Linked DNA regions of Tolumonas auensis DSM 9187. The protein of the gene in region 2 interacts with the protein of the main gene of each other region in a pairwise test. Links are inferred from orthologs where the notes say so. Each region holds a gene or a part of one and is shown on either strand. Other genes may lie near its edges.

Region 1 (2,911 bases), 2.2 Mb from region 2 along the record:
ACCGGGATCTGAAATAACTCAAAATAATTCACAAGCTATTCTCTCTGGGGACATAAATAAAAAGGCGCCTGAATGCGCCTTTTATCATGTAACAGTGCAGTAAGCGAGTCGAATTCGCATTACGCTTCTGACGGATGATTAAACGGTGAAACTTTCACCACACCCACAGGCGTCTTTTACATTCGGGTTGTTGAACTTGAAGCCTTCATTCAGGCCTTCTTTAACAAAGTCCAGCTCAGTGCCATCAAGATAGGACAGACTTTTAGCGTCAATAATCACTTTAACGCCTTTATCGTCAAATACCTGATCTTCTTCATGCACCTCATCTACGAATTCGAGGACATAGGCCATACCGGAACAGCCAGATGTTTTAACGCCAAGCCGTAATCCCACACCTTTACCACGATTAGTGAGAAAGCGTTTTACGCGTTCTGCAGCTGAGTCCGATAATGTAATAGCCATATGTCCCTACCTTACTAAACTAAACTTAATTCAAACCTTTTTTATGCTTGTAATCAGCAATCGCTGCTTTGATAGCATCTTCAGCCAGAATAGAACAGTGAATTTTCACCGGCGGCAAAGCCAGCTCTTCAGCAATATCAGTGTTCTTGATGGCCGCAGCTTCTTCCAGCGTCTTACCTTTTACCCATTCGGTAACCAGTGAGCTGGAAGCAATCGCAGAACCACAACCATACGTTTTAAATTTGGCATCTTCAATCACGCCATCTTCATTCACTTTTAACTGTAACTTCATAACGTCACCACAGGCCGGAGCACCGACCATGCCAGTTGCAACGCTTGGGTCATCCTTATCGAAGGAACCAACATTGCGCGGGTGTTCGTAGTGATCAATAACTTTTTCACTGTAAGCCATAATATATTCCCCTAACTATCAGTGACTAACCCACTCGACCTTGCTGAGGTCAATCCCTTCTTTATACATGTCCCACAACGGTGACAGATCACGTAATTTACCGATGGAATCACGGATCAGACCAATTGCGTAATCAATTTCTTCTGCTGTCGTGAAACGACCGATACTGAAACGAATCGAGCTGTGCGCCAGTTCATCGTTCAGGCCTAATGCACGCAGTACATAGGAAGGCTCCAGACTGGCAGAGGTACAAGCTGAACCGGATGAAACCGCCAGATCTTTCAGCGCCATCATCAGTGACTCACCTTCCACATATGCGAAGCTGATATTCAGGTTGCCGGCGACACGGTGTTCTGTTGAGCCGTTAACAAACACTTGTTCAATATCTTTCAGGCCATCGTACAGACGGTCACGCAGGGCTTTGATGCGAACATTTTCTTCCGCCATTTCAGCTTTTGCGATACGGAATGCTTCACCCATACCCACAATCTGATGCGTCGGCAGTGTACCGGAACGCATACCACGTTCGTGACCGCCACCGTGCATCTGCGCTTCCAGACGCACACGTGGTTTACGACGTACATACAGAGCACCGATCCCTTTCGGGCCATACACTTTGTGTGCAGACAGAGACAGCAGGTCAATTTTCATCGCATCAACGTCGATTTCAACTTTGCCAGCGCTCTGAGCAGCATCGACGTGGAACAGAATTTTACGGGCACGGCATAACTCACCAATAGCCGCCAGATCCTGGATCACACCGATTTCGTTATTCACGTGCATGATGCTAACCAGAATAGTATCCGGACGCATTGCCGCTTCGATCTGCGGTAAAGTCAGCAAACCGTCTGATTGCGGGTCAAGGTAAGTTACCTCGTAACCTTCAGATTCCAGATGACGGCAGGTATCCAGTACCGCTTTGTGTTCGGTTTTGCAGGTAATAATGTGCTTACCCTGCTTCACATAGAAATGCGCAGCACCTTTGATTGCCAGGTTATTTGATTCGGTAGCGCCGGAAGTAAAAACGATTTCGCGGGGATCAGCGCCAATCAAATCAGCAACATGGTTACGCGCTTCATCAACCGCCTCTTCGGCCTGCCAGCCGAAACGGTGTGAACGGGATGCCGGGTTACCGAAATTGCCGTCGAGTGTTAAACATTGCATCATCTTTTCAGCAGCACGAGGATCGACTGGGCAAGTTGCTGAATAATCAAGATAAATCGGGAGTTTCATCATTTACTCCATTAAACTTTCGATAATTGAGTCTGCAGTCATCATTGGTTTACGTTGTGACTGAGCAGCGTTCTGATGTTTGTTCTGTTGTTCGGCGATGCGTTTCACTTCTGCCTGACGTACGAGTTCACCGAGCGTAATTTCATTCAGGAAATCACTGATCCGGGCACTCAAATCACGCCATAAAGAATGGGTCAGACATTGCACTCCACCCTGACAGCCGCTTTCGCCGTGACAGCGGGTAGCATCTACCGATTCGTTCACTGCCGCAATAATTTTACCGACAGCAATTTGATCAGCATCTGCACCAAGGCGATAACCACCACCGGGACCACGCACACTGGATACCAGTCCATTCTTGCGCAAACGCGCAAAAAGCTGTTCAAGATAGGAAAGAGAAATTCCCTGTCTTTCAGAAATATCCGCCAAAGGTACCGGCCCCAGCTCAGCATGTAAGGCAACATCCAGCATAGCTGTTACCGCATAGCGTCCTTTAGAAGTCAGTCTCATGGCTTGCATACCTGTCCGTTTATGATAGGCTCATGCTGTCATGTCCTACTTTTTCAGTCAAGTATTATTCCTACTAAAACGCTCAACTATTACGCGATGATTTCTGTACCGAAGTAAGAATACCCCGCAAAATATTCAGCTCGTTATTATCCGGTCGTAAACGGGTGAACATCCGGCGTAGCCGCATCATCACATGTCCCGGATGATCGGAGTGCAGAAACTGAGTCTGGCGTAATGTCTCTTCCAGATGGGTATAAAACAGTTCCATAGATGCCTGTGGCGGATACTCATTTT
Region 2 (2,981 bases):
GTTTCCTGGGGACGGTTAACTTGTTCCACGGCCAGCTGCACAGTGGTCAACTGGATATTTCCGGCTCGACATTAACCAATAATGTTTCCGGACAGACCGCGGCCGATGTTAATTCGATCGCATATGTTCGTCCGCATGAACTGGATCTGTTACCGGCAGCGGCAGCACAGGGTATTCCGGCCACGGTTGTACGTATTCTGCCGTTTGGTGCCGCATATCGTGTTGAAGTCACAGCCAATAATGGCGTGGCGCGCACCTTAATTGAAGTCGATGTGCCGCGTGAGCGGGTAATTATGCTAGAGTTATTGCCAGGTAAATCAGTCAGGCTGGTGGCTCGTCAGGCACAGCTGTATCAGCCGGAAACTAAGGATAACGTGGCTTGAATTTTCAACAGCTCAAGATTATTCGTGAAGCAGCCCGCTGCCACTTCAATCTGACGGAAGTGGCCAATACCCTGTATACCTCGCAGTCCGGCGTCAGCCGGCATATCAAAGAGCTGGAAGATGAACTTGGTGTGGAGCTCTTTATCCGCCGGGGCAAGCGTCTGCTGGGTATGACTGAGCCGGGTAAAGCCTTGTTGACGATGGCAGAGCGTATCCTGACCGAGGCGAACAACATTCGTCGTCTGGCTGATAACTTCGCGAATAGCGATCGGGGCCGTCTGCATGTGGCCACCACGCATACCCAGGCGCGCTACGCGTTGCCAGGTATCATCAAAGAGTTTCGTACACAATATCCGCAAGTTCAGTTAGTGCTGCATCAGGGGAGTCCGAGCGAGATCGTTTCGATGCTGCTCAGTGGTGAAACCGATATTGGTCTCACCAGCGAACTGATGGCGGACTATGAAGAAATCGCTGCATTTCCATATTACAGCTGGCACCATGCCATTCTGGTTCCCCGTGGCCATCCGCTGACAGAGTTGCCGGAGGTGACGCTGGAGGATTTAAGTGCCTGGCCGCTGGTCACCTATCAGACCGGGCTTACCGGACGCACCAAGATTGATGCTGCGTTTGCGATGGCCGGTATTGTGCCGGATATTGTCTTAAGCGCGCAGGATTCCGATGTCATCAAAACCTATGTTGAACTGGGTCTCGGCGTTGGTATTCTGGCGGATATGGCTATCGATGCTGTGAAAGACAGTAATCTGGTTCGTCTGAATGCAGAACATCTGTTCCCGGCCAATACGGCTTGGTTCGGGATGAAAAAAGGAAAGTTCCAGCCCAATTTTGCCTGGCATTTCCTGCAGATTTGTAATCCATCACTGGCCATCAGCGACATTCAGGCGCAGGTATTTGCCACCGGTGAACTTCAGACACCGCTGCATTACGAAATTTAAAAGACGAGACTCAGAAACTGGCGGAAGTGATGGGCTGAGGTTAATTCAGCCCTTTGCGGATCAGGTAACGGTAGGGAGGTTGTTCCGTATCACTGGCTAACAGAGTGTGATCCATGAAACGGCAGAAGCTCGGAATATCCCGCACAGTGGCCGGGTCATCGGCAATCACCAGCAACGTTTCACCTTCCTGCATCAGGCGTACTGTTTTACGTACCATCATTACCGGTTCAGGACAACGCAAACCGCTGGCATCCAGTGTCTGATTAATATCATCTGCCGAAAAAGTCATGTCTGCTCCTCTGAATCAACAACCCTGCAGAGCATATCATTAACGCTGAGCGGAGAGTACCGCCCGCGCCAGCCGGCGGGCCGCTTGTTCAGCATCACCATCCGGATTGTTGAAATAACCGACCAGTACATCGCCGATAGCCTGTCGTACATAGCTGGAATTCGCCATGCCTTCTGCCATGCTCGGCACCAGTTCCTGCTGTTGAATGGCTTGTTGTAACTGCTGGGCAGAATGTTGCGCACACTGGTCAAAATCTGTCAGTGTCTGGTTATTTAATACCGGGATGGATCCTTTGACCCGATTAAACGCATGCTGGAAATCAGACGTCATGATCATGTTCACCAGTTGCAGCTGCGCTTGTTGTTTTTGCGGGCTCTGCACATCAAACATGGCTATCGAGTCTAAGTTATAGCTGAATTTACCATCCGTACCGGGGGCAGGCAGACAGAGAATATCTTTACCCGGTACCACTTTCGCCGCAGTCAGTTCACCTTTAACCCAATCGCCCATTAACTGCATGGCCGCTGAACCTTCGACCAGCATGTGAGTTGCCTGATTCCATTTTGTGCCACCATAATCATCTGCAATGTAATCCCGCAGCTGGTGGAACAGCTCCAGTAAATGCTGCATGGTGTCACTTTGCAGGGCAGTCTGATCGAGCTGAACAAAAGCACGACGATAAAAATCACTGCCACCTTCACCGAGCACAATTGCCTCGAACAAAATACTGAGCTGCCATTGGTCATCACCCAGCGCCAGAGGTGTGATACCCGCCTGTTTCAGTTTTTTAGCAATAGTTAATAACTGAGACCAGTTTTCAGGAGGCGAGAGCTGATAGCGTTCAAATACTTTCGGATTGATCCATAGCCAGTTGACCCGATGGATACCGACCGGAACAGCGACATAATGTCCTTTGGATTGCACACTATGCTGAACAAATTCCGGTAATACTTTTTCCCATTCGCCTTGTCTGGCTACATTATCAAGATTACGCAGAAAACCTAAAGCAGCCCATTCCTGCAACTCACTGCCTTTCAGATGCGCCGCTTCCGGTGGAGTGCCGGACAACGCTCTGCTTTTCAGTACAGTCATCGCGGACTGTCCGCCGCCACCGGAAATAGCAGAATCCTGCCACTCATTGCCCAATGCTTGCCAGTAACTACGTAATACACCGGCAGCCTGAGCCTCACCACCGGCAGTCCACCAGTGCAGTACCTCTACTGACGAAGCCATAGCAGAGACAGAAACCAGTGACAGCATCAAACTGGATACAAGGTAAGAACGGAAGGTCATTAATCAATTCCTTGGCAGGGAAAGAATAGCCTGTAAACCGCCGTGAGGCCGGTTTTCCAACAC

The links. The genes of interacting proteins can lie anywhere in the genome.
Region 1: the proteins of tusA (region 2) and TOLA_RS10265 interact in binary tests that used the Escherichia coli proteins (3 or more experiments, as listed by UniProt). The link is inferred for Tolumonas auensis DSM 9187 from one-to-one orthologs.

Annotation. Positions count from the first base shown.
Region 1 is NC_012691.1:2,205,422-2,208,332, forward strand. Bases 1-2,910 are described here. They hold TOLA_RS10265 (IscS subfamily cysteine desulfurase), read right to left. Parts: upstream 2,108-2,910; coding sequence 893-2,107; downstream 1-892. Other genes in these bases: hscB (co-chaperone HscB), read right to left, coding at 1-32; iscA (iron-sulfur cluster assembly protein IscA), read right to left, coding at 139-462; iscU (Fe-S cluster assembly scaffold IscU), read right to left, coding at 488-874; iscR (Fe-S cluster assembly transcriptional regulator IscR), read right to left, coding at 2,111-2,617; trmJ (tRNA (cytosine(32)/uridine(32)-2'-O)-methyltransferase TrmJ), read right to left, coding at 2,700-2,910. In the rest of the region: more of trmJ, read right to left, coding at 2,911-2,911. UniProt on the Escherichia coli protein: Master enzyme that delivers sulfur to a number of partners involved in Fe-S cluster assembly, tRNA modification or cofactor biosynthesis. Catalyzes the removal of elemental sulfur from cysteine to produce alanine.
Region 2 is NC_012691.1:20,107-23,087, forward strand. The notes cover bases 2-2,981. They hold tusA (sulfurtransferase TusA), read right to left. Parts: upstream 1,626-2,981; coding sequence 1,377-1,625; downstream 2-1,376. Other genes in these bases: TOLA_RS00080 (sulfate/molybdate ABC transporter ATP-binding protein), read left to right, coding at 2-383; cbl (HTH-type transcriptional regulator Cbl), read left to right, coding at 380-1,336; TOLA_RS00095 (ABC transporter substrate-binding protein), read right to left, coding at 1,665-2,918; TOLA_RS00100 (ATP-binding protein), read right to left, coding at 2,922-2,981. Outside these bases: more of TOLA_RS00080, read left to right, coding at 1-1. UniProt on the Escherichia coli protein: Sulfur carrier protein involved in sulfur trafficking in the cell. Part of a sulfur-relay system required for 2-thiolation during synthesis of 2-thiouridine of the modified wobble base 5-methylaminomethyl-2-thiouridine (mnm(5)s(2)U) in tRNA.